2 regions of the Stenotrophomonas sp. 169 genome follow, and region 2 is predicted to be linked to the other one. Evidence: predicted binding sites of a transcription regulator. Region 2 holds the regulator's gene; the other holds the start of a gene.
What was found. Region 2 encodes FliA, which starts transcription of late flagellar genes. Its sites were predicted from a motif close to TAAAGTTTNNCNNNCNNNGGCCGATAA; they were not measured.

Region 1 (6,314 bases), 1.3 Mb from region 2:
ACCGGCCGCAGATGCGGCTGCAGCAGCGCCGCTACCCAGTCCATGAATACTCTCACGCGCGCGGGCAGGTGCCTGCGCTGTGCATACAGCAACGTGACCGGCATCGGCTCGGCCGGAAACTGCGGCAGGATCTCCACCAGCACCCCGTCATGCAGCGCCTGCCGCACGCCCAGGCGCGGTACCTGGATGATGCCCAGTCCCGCTGCTGCCGCGGCGCTGTATCCATCGCCGCTGTTCACCGTCACCGCGCCGGCCATCGGCAGGATGCGGTACTGCTGGCCATCGAAGTATTCAAAGCCGGACGGACGCTGGCCCAGCGTGCTCACGTAGTGCACCAGCCGATGATCGTGCAGCGCTTCAAGCGTATGCGGCGTGCCGTAACGGGCCAGATAGCTCGGGCTGGCGCAATTCACCACCTCCATGCAACCCAGCGTCCGCGCCACCAGCGTGTTGTCATCGAGCGGGCCGACCCGAAGCACGCAGTCGAATCCCTCCCGCACCAGGTCGACGCGGCGATCGGTGCCACTGAGCTCGATTTCCAGCCCAGGATGCTGCTGCAGGAAATCCGGCAACGTCGGCACGACGAGGTGCCGCGCAAGCCCGCTGGACATGTCCACGCGCAGGCGGCCACGCAGGGTGGCGGTGTCGCGGCGGAACATCCCCTGCAGGTCCTCCACATCGTCCAGCAGATCGCGTGCGCGCTGGAACAGCTGCTCGCCATCGGCGGTCAACTGCACGCGGCGGGTGGTCCGGTGCAGCAACTGCGTGCCCATCGCGGTTTCCAGCTGCTGCACGGCGACCGATACGCTGGCCTTGGGCAGGCCCAGTCCTTCAGCCGCGCGGGTGAACGATCCGCGCTCGGCCACATGCAGAAACGCGCGAAGCTGCGCCAGGCTGTCCATTGATTGTTGTTCCAGATTGAACAGTCATATCAGCATCACGCGATTTATTCGCGCCTGCAAGCCCAATACGCTGGCCCCCTACCCGCTGATGGAGTTCGCCATGACTACCGCTATCCGTACCGTATTGATCACCGGCGGCAGCCGTGGCCTGGGTCGCAATGCCGCACTCGCCCTGGCCGCCGACGGGGCCGACATCGTACTGACCTACCGCAGCCAGTCCGCTGCGGCCGATGATGTGGTGGCACAGATTGAGGCGCTGGGCCGTCGGGCTGCCGCGCTGGCGCTGGACGTGGCCGACAGCAGCGCGTTCGCGACATTCAGCGAACGCCTGGAGCTGCAGTTGCAAGCCTGGGGCGTGGAGCGCCTTGACGGCCTGGTCAACAACGCCGGCGAAGGCCACTACGCGCTGATCGCCGATACCACCCCAGCGTCGTTCGATCATCTGGTCAACGTGCACTTGAAAGGGCCCTACTTCCTGACCCAGACGCTGTTGCCGCTGCTGGCCGATGGCAGCCGCATCCTCAACGTGTCCAGCGGACTGGCCCGCTTCTCGCTGCCGGGCAGCTCCGCCTACGCGATGATGAAGGGCGGCATCGAAGTGTTCACCCGCTACCTGGCCAAAGAGCTGGGCGCACGCGGGATCAGTGCGAACACCCTGGCGCCGGGCGCGATCGAGACCGACTTCGGTGGCGGCCGGGTGCGCGACGATGCAGGCACCAACGCGATGGTGGCCTCGTCCACCGCGCTGGGCCGCGCAGGCAAACCGGACGACATCGGCCCGGCCGTGGTCGCCCTGATGTCACCGGGCACGCACTGGATCAACGCCCAGCGCGTGGAAGCATCGGGCGGCATGTTCATCTGACGCGTCGACACGACGTTATCGCAGCATCCCGGTAGCGCCGAGCCACGCTCGGCGAGCGCATCGGCCCAGATCACGCGGCCACGGCGAATCGCAGCACCCCGGTAGCGCCGAGCCACGCTCGGCGAGCGCAGCGGGAAGAACCTGACGGCCAGCGGCCGTCACTAACAAGGGCAGCGGCCCAGGTCACGCTGCCACGGCGCGTGGCGCGGCGCGCAGCTGGAACACGGCCACTGCTTCGGCCAGCAGATCCGCCTGGTCTTCCAACGCACGGGCCGAGGCCGTGGCTTCTTCCACCATCGCCGCGTTCTGCTGCGTGCTGGCGTCCATCTGCACGATGGTCTGGTTGACCTGGCTGATGCCATTGCGTTGTTCCAGCGACGCATCGCGGATCTGCAGCATGATCGCCGCCACCTGCTGCACGCTGGCCTGCAGCTCGGTCATCGTCGCGCCCGCCTGGCCAACCGCCTGCGTACCCTGCCCGACCTGCGCCACCGAATCTTCGATCAACCCCTTGATCTGCTTCGCCGCATCCGCGCTCCGTTGGGCCAGGCTGCGTACTTCGCTGGCGACCACCGCGAAGCTGCGCCCCTGCTCCCCTGCGCGCGCAGCTTCCACGGCTGCGTTCAAGGCCAGGATATTGGTCTGGAACGCGATGCCATCGATCAGCGAAGTGATCTCGCCGATGCGACGCGACGCCGCCGAAATATCACTCATCGAACGCTGCACGCGACCCACCGCGTCGCCTCCGCGTGCGGCGACCTCCGCACTGGCCTGCACCAGTACGCTGGCCTGGCTGGCCGCATCGGCATTGCGCGATACGGTATCGGTCAGCTCGTGCATCGATGCAGCGGTCTCTTCCAGATTGGCAGCCTGCAACTCCGTCCGGGTCGACAGGTCGGCATTGCCTGCGCTTATCTCACCAGCCGCCTCGCCGATGGAGCCCGCGGCCTGCTGGATGCGCGCCACGATCCCTGCAAGTTGCTGCACCGTCGCATTGGCATCGTCGCGCATGCGGGCAAACACCCCTTCGACCTCACCGTCCATGCGCACGCGCAGGTCACCGCGGGCCAGCGCCGCCAGCAGCGTCTGCAGGTCGCCCAGATTGTGTTCGAAGGTTGCCAACAGATGGTTGATGCTGGCGGACAGACGGTGCACGAAGCCCGCCTTGCCCTCCAGCGGAATCCGCCCGGCCAGTTCACCGAGCGCCGCTGCGTCGACCAGCGCCGCCACCTCGGTCTCCAGCAGCACCTCCAGCGCGCGACTGCGCCACTCCACCACCTCGCCCAGCGCGTGTCCATCGTCGAAGATGGGTGTCGTCACTACGTGCCAGGTCGTGCCGGCGTGCTGGATGTCAAAGTCCCGCCTTCCACTCCCACCCACGCTGGACAATGCGGTGTGCACGTCGCGGGCCGACGCGCCGATCACCTCATCTGCGGCACGTGACAAGGTCAGCAGCAGCGCCGGGTTGGCATGCGTCACGATGCCCTGTGGGTCTATCACCATCAATCCCGTGGACGCGCTGTCCAGCGCTTGGCGTGCGCGTGCATTCTCCTGGGCGACGGCGCGGTCCCGCTCGATGCGTGCGCGCAGTTGCTGCTGCATATGACCAAGTCGCTGGGCAAGCTGCCCGATCTCATCGTGTGGATTGTGCACACGCAGCTCGGTATCCAGCCGGTCTTCGGCAATGTCCTGCGCAAATCGCAGTGTGTCCTGGATCGGTCGACGCACCGCGCGCAGCACCATCAAGAGTGTGCCGATCAACACCAGCGCAACCGTCAACAGGCTTGCGGCGAACATCACACCCAGCCGCGACGCCTGCGCCTGCTGTCGTTCGCGCGCCTGCTCCAGGTTGCTGGCCTGCACCGTCTGGAATGCCTGCAATGCCGGCGCGATGCTCGACGCAGTGTCCACCAGCAGCTGTGCCTCGACATCCAGTCCGACACGCGCCGCGGTGTAGGACAGCAAAGCGCCCTGATACGCATCCATCAGCGCGCGAAGCTGCTGTTGCGTATCGGCAGACAGGCCCCCCAGCGCGAGATCGAACGGCAGTTTTTCTTCGCTGGCCTTGTCGGCATGGCTGGAGTCACCGTTCAACAGCAACAGACTCTCCTGCCGGCGCATCTTCTGCACGTGCATCGCCAGTAAGGGGCAATCGGTTGCATCCACGGCAGACTGCAAGGCGTCGGCGGCGGTATCAAGCTGCACCGCCAGCGCCTCATCACCGCGTCCCATCTCATCCACGCGGGCGTTCAAACCGGCAATCCCTTCGGAGAATGCGGCGGCATGGCTGGCCACCTCGTCGAGCGCTGTCTTCCGTGCACCGTCCATCGGCAGCGCACGTAGCTGCTCCAGCGTGGCCTGCAGGCGCTGCTGGGCCTGTTGCAGCAAGGTGCGATCAGCCGCGTCGAACGTCAGGGCATACTGCGTCTGCAGTCTGCGGGCTTCGGCGACCTCCGCCGCCAGCGTGGAGGCAAGACCGGTGCCCTGCTGATGGACAGCGAACGTGCGCGCGGCCCGATCACTGACATGAGTCGTCCAGGCATACATCGCGGCAACGGTGACCAGGCCGATGCCGCAGACCAGCAGGCTGCCTTTGATCTTGGCAGCTACACTGAGGCGGGCCGAACGGTGAACATACCCGTGGGCGATGGCTGGGATACCGCGCAGGCGCGCACGCAACGTTCGCAGGAGGGGCGGGACAGCCAACATGACAGACTCCGAGGCAGAATGACGCATCGGTATCGGCCGTCAGCTTGCGTACTTTAGCCCCGGTAGCGCCGAACCCTGCCCAGTGAGCGCAACGGCCTGCGCCCCTGCCCCGTGGGCATAGAGGGAACCGCCACGCATGCCGCAGCGGTACCGGGGGACGTTGTAGCAACGGTGCAAGACGCGCCGATGACAGCGCGCGGGAACATCAGAAACGCACATCCGCCTTCATGCCAACCACCACCGCACCCTTGCGCGAGGTGAATCCGCCGGGGTGGCGGACAAACTGGATACCGGGCTGCAGATCAACGCCGACCAGCGGCTTCCAGCCGTAGAACACTTCGGCCATATGCTCGCGACGCGCGGACGCCGTGCCAACACCTTGCTGGCCAGAACGCGCAGCACGTGGATTGACCCGGGTGGTTGCCAGGCCAATGCCGATCCGATCGTCAGGCCGCGTGTGCATCAGTCCGGTCTGGATCAACTGCACGTTGAACATCTGATCGATATCGCCGGTACGCCGGTCGCCTTGTGCGAACGCCACCTGGCCACGCAGCCCGGACCGTTCGTTGGCGCCACTGCCGCGCGTCAACTGCTGCTGCGCGCTGGCCCAGCCGCCGTAGGCCCCCGTGCGCAGTTCCTGCTGCTGCGACATTCCCTCGGCAGGAAGCCGCTGCACCGCATCGGCGCGCCGTGCACTGCTGTACCAGCCACCCACTGCGTAATGACCACTACGGCCGTCGAAGGTGGGCTCCCAGCCCAGCTCCAGCGGCGTCAGCGTGCCCACCGTTCCAGAGGGTGCAAACCGCAGTCCGCCGCCTTGGGTGTCGGCGTAACGCGGATTGACCTGATACGCCCCTGCACGCACGTACACCTCCTGCACGGGCCGCCAGGTGAACACGCCGCCCCATTGACTGATAGGTGAGTTGAACCAGTAGTCGCCGCCGAACACGGCGGGCTGACTGCCGCAGAGCGCGAGATTCATGGCGATGCAGTCCAGCGCGTTGAAGTCATCACCGACCGATACCCTGCCGAGCTTCAGGTCGAACTGGCCGTCGGCAGACTGCTTCGCCAGCCACAGGCTGCGCAGCCGTGCGATGTTGCCGCGCCCATAGATTTCCTGGTTCTGCAGCAGGCTGCCCAGCCCCGCCCGTTCTGTCAGGTTGTGTCCGTCGCGCAGCGATAGCGATGCAGCAGCGCGCGTGCCCTCCCAGCCCCACAGACGCTGCAGGTCGAACTGTCCGCTGGCCGATAACTGGCCGGCGTGCGCCGAGGTGTGGCGTAAACCGCCAGACAGGTTGCGTGCGGCTTCGACGGTATAGCCCATGTCCAGCTCGATTCCGTCGCTGGCGAGCCGCTCGCGTGCCCCGTTCCAATCCCCCGTGATGCCCTGTGCCGCCACGGCTACCCCACAGCTTCCGGTGGCGGACATCAGAATGAGGCACCTCAGGGCGCCGTGAGGGATCAGAGGCTTCTTCATTGAAATTTCCTTGCTGCGAGGAGCCTCAACGTGGCATGCCCGCGCGCGCCCTCGCGGCGCGTAAACGCGCGGACTGCGAAGCAGGTCACAGCCCTTGCCGCTAAAGGCGTAAACACGCAAAGTCCGCTGTCGCTTTCCGCGGTGCGCACCTCGCCAACCACGACATGCCCGCGCAGTCGGCGGCGTGATGGCGGCGCTTGATTAACGGATCGGGAACCACCGGCAACCTGTGATGAACCGCACACTCTGTGGTGAGGGCGCCGTTGACGGCAGACTCGCAAAGCGCGCTCTAGCCTCGCGGGTGATGATCGATATCCCCACCCTGCTCGGCTTCAGCGCCGCAGTCCTGGTTTCCATTGCGATC
Region 2 (6,314 bases):
GGATCGGCCAGTGCCTCGACCAGGTTGCGGTCCAGTTCGGTTTCGGCGCCGAACAGTTCCAGTTCCACTTCTTTGTTCAGCGAGCGCGCGACATCGCGCGCCACTTTCGGGAAACGCGAGAAGACCTTGCCCACCGGCTGCATGCGGGTGCGCATGACCGCCGACTGCAGACGCGCGGTCGCGATGTCCAGCGTGGACACGGCGCGATCAAGCTCTTCGTCGCGCAAACGCACGCGCAGGGTCTTCAGGCGGTTGCGCGACAGCACCAGTTCGCCGATCAGGTTGACGATGGCATCCAGGCGCTTGGTGTCCACGCGCACGGTGTGTTCGGCCTCGGCCAGCGGCTTGGCGGGCTTGGGCGTGGGGGCGGCGACAGGGCGCTTCGGCGGCGGGGCCGCCTGTGCAACGGGCGCCTGCTGCGCGAGTGTACTGCCCGGCACAGCGCCGCCATGCAGCTGGTCCAGCAAGGCCTCGAACTCGTCCTCGCTGATCATGCCATCGTCGGCCTTGGGCGCGACCGCCGTGGGCGCGGCGCCGCCATGCAACTGGTCGAGCAGGGCCTCGAACTCATCGTCGCTGATCATTTCCGAACCGGCGTCATTGCCGGCCAGCGGGGCCGACGCGGCAGGCGAGGGGGCCACGCCGACATCGAACTGGGCGATCAGGTCCGGCGGGGCATGGCCCGGTTCTTCGCCGGCCGACACCGCATCCAGCATCGCCTGCAGATAGTCCAGCGATTGTTGGCCTGCATCGAAGTGATGCGGCTGCAGCGTGGCCTGTCCGGAGCGCGCCAGGCCGAGGGTTTCCTCGGCGGCATGGCACAGCTCCACCATGGCGTGGATGCCGAGGAAGCCGGCACCGCCTTTCAGCGTGTGGTATCCCCGGAACACCGCATTGAGCTGGGGGCTGTCCTGCGGGTCCTGCTCCAGGGTGACCAGCTGCTCGCCGAGACGATCCAGGATTTCCTGCGCCTCGATGATGAAGTCCGCAGCGATGTCGTCGGCGATTCCACTCATGCTCAGAGCCCCAGGTCGGACAGCAGGTCGTCGGCGTCCAGCTGGGACACCGCGTGGCGATCCACGCCGGCCACGGCCGGTCCGGCCAGCGCCGGCTCAGTGCGGCCCTGCTGGCGCGATGCCTGCAGTTCCGGCGGCAGGCCCAGGGCACCGAAGCCTTCATGTACGCGACGCACGATGCCCACCACCCGGCGGATGATCTGGCCGGTCAGGTCCTGGTAACTCTGGGTCAGCGCGATCTCGGTCAGGTTGTGGCGGATACGCTCGAGTGCCTGCTGCTGCTCCAGTGCAGGCAGCGCCTCCTCGCCCAGGCGGGCGGTCAGGGCACGGCATTCCTCGGTCAGATCCAAGGTGCGGTGGGTGGCCTGCTCGGTCATCGTGACCACGTGGTCCAGGCGCGCACACGCATCGTCGAGCTCTTCGGCATCGGCGTCGTGGCCCACGGTGGGCAGTTCTCCCAGCGCCTGGCCCAGCTCGCGGGCCAACCGTGACAGGCCGGCCATCATCGGCTGGGTGCGTGCCGCCGCCAGCGCATCGATCTGCACACGCCAGCCGGCTTCATCGCCGGTTTCCAGTGCGGCCAATGCTTCCTGCAGGCGCTGCACCAGCCACGCCTTGTCCATGGCGACGTCCATCAAGCGCTCGCCGCCAGGCGTTCGAAGATCTTGCCCAGTTTTTCCTGCAGCGTCTGTGCGGTGAAGGGCTTGATGATGTAGCCGTTCACGCCGGCCTGTGCCGCCTCGATGATCTGCTCGCGCTTGGCTTCGGCGGTCACCATCAGCACCGGCAGGGTCTTCAGCTTGGCGTCGGCACGGATGGCCTTCAGCAGCTCGATGCCGGTCATGACCGGCATGTTCCAGTCGGTCACCACGAAGTCGAAGGACTGGCTCTGCAGCAACGCCAGCGCGGCATGCCCATCCTCGGCCTCGGCGGTGTTGCTGAAGCCCAGGTCGCCCAGCAGGTTCTTGACGATGCGACGCATGGTCGAGAAATCGTCGACGATCAGGATGCGCATGTTCTTGTTCAAAGCTTCATTCCTCTTGGGTACTTATGCTTCCAGGCCCGCGTCAACGGCCTCGAAGGCTTTCAGTCGGCCACGCAGGCGCAATACCGCCTGGCCATGGATCTGGCAGACCCGCGACTCGCTCACACCGAGCACTGCGCCGATCTCTTTAAGGTTCAATTCCTGTTCGTAGTACAGCGACAGCACCAGCTGTTCGCGCTCGGGCAGGTGGCCGATGGCCTTGCCCAGCTCGCTGCCGAACTGGCTGCGCTCCAGCACCTGCTGCGGGGTGGGTCCGCCTTGGGCGACGGTATCCAGCTCGCCCTGGTCTTCGATGCGCGATTCCAGGCTCAGCACCTGGCCGCGCGAGGCATCTTCCATCAGCCGGAGGTATTCCGGCAGCGGGATGTCCATCGCCGCGGCCACTTCGGTGGCCGATGCGGCGCGACCTGTGGTCTGCTCCAGGCGACGGATGGTCGAGGCGGCATCGCGGGCGCGGCGGTGCACCGAGCGCGGCACCCAGTCGCCGCGACGGATCTCATCGATCATCGAACCGCGGATGCGGATCGAAGCATAGGTTTCAAACGAGGCCCCCTGGTCGGCGTCGTAGCTGCGCGACGCTTCCATCAGGCCCATCATGCCGGCCTGGATCAGGTCATCGATTTCGACGCTGGCGGGCAGTCGCGCGGCCAGGTGGTGGGCGATGCGCCGCACCAGGTCCGAATGCTGCGCGATGCACTCGGTTGCGGCCGTGCGCTGCACCTCGCGGTATTGAGCGGCGCCTTTCATGCCACCACCCCCCGCTGCTTGAGGATGCGTTCGAGGAAGAACTCCACGCCACCGCGCGGCTCCGTCGGTGCCTGCCAGCGCGCGGTGCGGCGGGCGATCTCGTTGATCGCCAGCGCCGACGGGCTGGACGGATAGGCTTTCACCACCGGCTGCTGGCGCTGCACGGACATGCGCAGCCAGTCATCCTGCGGCACGCAGCCGAGGTAGTTCAACGAGACATCGGCGAGGAATTTCTCGCAGACCCGGCTGAGTTTTTCATACAGCACGCGCCCTTCGTTGGGGTCGCGCACCATGTTGGCCACCACCTGGATGCGATCCACGCCGCGTTCGCGCGACAACACCTTGATCAGCGCGTAGGCATCGGTGATCGAGGCCGGCTCATCGCAGACCACCACCACGGTGTCCTGCGCGGCCTGGCAGAAGGTCAGCACGCCGTCGGTGATGCCGGCGGCCGTGTCGACCACCATCACGTCCAGGTCGCGCTCCAGCTCGGAGAACACGTTGACCAGGCCGACGTGCTCGGCCGGTGCCAGCTCGGCCATGTGCCGCCGACCGGATGCAGCCGGAACCACCAGCACGCCGTTGGGGCCCTCGATGATGACTTCTTCCAGCGTGCAGCGCCCGGCAATCAGGTCGGCCAGGGTGAACTCCGGCTTCAGGCCGAGGATCACGTCGATGTTGGCCAGGCCGAGGTCGGCATCCAGCAGCAGCGTGCGTTTGCCCATGCCAGCGAGCGCCACGGCCATGTTGGCCGAAACGTTCGTCTTGCCCACGCCGCCCTTGCCGCCGGTGACGGCGATGGTGCGGACCGGGCCCAGCGGCTGGCTGCGGGTGGCCGACAACGGGAAGGTCGTGGTCAGCTTGGCGTATTCACGCGACTGCATGGTTCAACTCCGGGTTGCAGGGCATATCGGCCGCGCGGCGCAAATCTTCAAGGCGAAGTACAAGATTGGCCGCACTGGCCCGGTGCAGGTCTTCAGGAACGTCCTGGCCATCGGTCACCCAGGTGATCGGCAGGCGGTGGTCGACGGCGACCGACAGGGCCGTACCGAAGCGACCGGTCTCGTCCAGCTTGCTCAGCACGACGCCCTGCAGGTTGGCGGCGCTGAAGCGGCGCACCACTTCGTCCATGTCGCCGAAGCTGGTGTTGGCCGGCAGCACCAGCAGGGTGCTGACCTTCGGCGCGGCACGCAGCCACTGCAGCTGCGAGGCCAGGGTGCGGTCGCGCGGGCCGACGCCTGCGGTGTCGATCAGCACCAGCTTGTAGTCCTTCAGGCGTTCCAGCAACTGATCCAGGTCGGTGCCGCTGCTGGCCTCGTGCACGGCGATGCCGAGCTGGCGGCCGAAGCCGTACAGCTGCTCGCGGGCGCCGATACGGGTGGTGTCAGTGGTGACCAGGGCGACATCGCGCGGGGCGTGGCTTTCGGCAAAGCGCGAGGCAAGCTTGGCGATGGTGGTGGTCTTGCCGGCTCCGGTGGGGCCGACCAGCGCGATCACACCGCCTGCTTCCAGCGGGTCGACCGGCGAGATCGGCAGCTTGCGCGAGAGCAGGCCCAGCATCAGGCCGCGACCGCGGTGGGCTTCGGTCTCCAGCGGGATCTGCAGCACCACGTCGCGGGCGATGCCGGCATCGAAGCCATATTCGTCCATCAGGTCCAGCGCGGCGGCGCGCACGGGATTGCCGCGCAGGCGCTCATCGGTGAAGCGGTGCATTTCGCGTTCGATCACCTGGCGCATGCCGGCGACTTCGTTGCGCAGGTGGCGCATCTCTTCGTCGTCGCGGGCGATGACGGTGAGGGTCGGCGGGGCGACGATGGGTCGCGCCGGTTGTACGGCCTCGGCGACCTGCAGGGCCGGCAGGGTGTCCGCCGAGCGTGGCTCGGCGCTACCGGAGGTCGGCGCCGGCAAGGTGTCCAGGGCGGCAGGCGGCTGCGGGGCCGCGGAGATGTCCAGGGCGGCAGGCGGCTGCGGGGCCGCGGAGATGTCCAGGGCGGCAGGCGGCTGCGGCGTCGAGAGTGTGTCCGCGGCGGCGGGGGTCTGCGGCGCCGGGAGGGTGTCCGCCGAGGGTGGCTCGGCGCTACCGATCATCGGCATCTGCGCAGCGAAGGCCATCGGCAGCGGCGGCGGCAGCACGGTCGGGGGGCGGATGACCGGCGCGGCAACGACCGGCGGCTCGGTGGCGAAGGCTTCGTCTTCCACCCAGGCGCGCGGCAGCGGCGGCAGTGGGCGCGGTGCGGTGGCCTGCTGGCGCGGTTCGGGCTGTGCGTGTTCGAACGGGGCAAAGATCTGCTCCGGCAGCGCCGGTTCGTTGACACGCTGCGGCGCTTCGCGGTGCAGCGCACCGCCGGCGGCACGGGCCAGGGTCGCCGCGAATCCTTCGCTGCCGCGCTGCATGACGATCTCATCGCTGCTGTTCAACGTACGCCCCGTCGCGCCCACCGCTGCGCGTGCCAGGGCCGCAACGGCCGACGTGGTCGCCGCCACCGGTTCGATCTCGGCGACCGGCTCGCGGCGACGGGTCATCGCGGCGATCATCGCGTCGGCGGCGGTGCGCGGACGCGGCGCCGGTGCGGCTGCCTGTACGGGTGCACTGTCCTTGCGGGCGGTTTCCAGTGCACGCTGCACCACGCTCTCGTCGTAATGCGCGGCCGCCACGATTTCGACGCCTTCCTCGATCCGCCGGTTGGACAGGATGACCGCATCCGGTCCATGTTCCTTGCGGACCAGGTTCATGGCCGATCGCATGTCGGCGGCGACGAAGCGTTTGATTTTCATGCTGGGGTACCGGGACGGAGTCGGTTCGGTGGCAGGGGATCGCGATTGTTCGGTGGTCTGCACGGTGCGGGGTCCCCTTGGAAAATGGTTGGATCACTACGGTGGCGGCGGCGCTGCTGCCGGTTTCCCGGCGCCGGTGGAGGCCTGCGGTCAGCTGATCGTGCCGACCAGCTTCAACCGCTTGTCTTCCGGCACCTCGCTGTACGCCAGCACCGACAGCGATGGAACGCTGTGACGGACCAGGCGTGCCAGCGCGGCACGGACCGGGCCCGGTACCAGCACCACGGCGGGCTCGTTGCGGGCTTCCTGCTTGCTGACACAGTCGGCAAGACTCTGGTGCAGCCGTTCGGCGAGTCCGGGTTCCAGCGCAGCGCCGTTACCCTGCGTGGACTCCTGCAAGACGCGTTCCAATTGCGGGTTGAGGGTGAACACCGGCAGCTCGGCGGACATGCCGGCGATCTCCTGCACGATGAAACGGCCCAGCGTGTTGCGCACTGCCGCGGTGAGCACGGTCGGGTCCTGGCTGGACGGTGCGGTTTCCACCAGCGACTCGGCGATCTTGCGCAGCTGGCGTACCGGGATGCGCTCGATCAACAGGTTCTGCAGCACGCGTACCACCACCGACAGCGGCACGGCCTTCGGGGTCAGGTCTTCCACCAGCTTCGGGGCGCTCTTGGCCAGGTTGGCCAGCAGCTGTTGCACTTCCTCATGACCCAGCAGCTCCGGCGCAT

Region 1: a site for FliA is predicted at 4,503-4,529, ahead of ICJ04_RS16020 (methyl-accepting chemotaxis protein). Genes of this name have one in related genera too.

What each region holds. Positions count from the first base shown of each region.
Region 1 is NZ_CP061204.1:3,646,797-3,653,110, forward strand. Features, by position in the region: gene ICJ04_RS16010 (LysR family transcriptional regulator) at 1-902, opposite strand, end outside; gene ICJ04_RS16015 (SDR family oxidoreductase) at 1,003-1,764, shown strand; gene ICJ04_RS16020 (methyl-accepting chemotaxis protein) at 1,948-4,473, opposite strand; gene ICJ04_RS16025 (carbohydrate porin) at 4,679-5,902, opposite strand; gene ICJ04_RS16030 (GGDEF domain-containing protein) at 6,255-6,314, shown strand, end outside.
Region 2 is NZ_CP061204.1:2,320,246-2,326,559, reverse strand. Features, by position in the region: gene ICJ04_RS10015 (chemotaxis protein CheA) at 1-1,016, opposite strand, end outside; gene ICJ04_RS10010 (protein phosphatase CheZ) at 1,019-1,651, opposite strand; gene cheY (chemotaxis response regulator CheY) at 1,651-2,043, opposite strand; gene ICJ04_RS10000 (RNA polymerase sigma factor FliA) at 2,065-2,808, opposite strand; gene ICJ04_RS09995 (MinD/ParA family protein) at 2,805-3,692, opposite strand; gene flhF (flagellar biosynthesis protein FlhF) at 3,679-5,583, opposite strand; gene flhA (flagellar biosynthesis protein FlhA) at 5,734-6,314, opposite strand, start outside.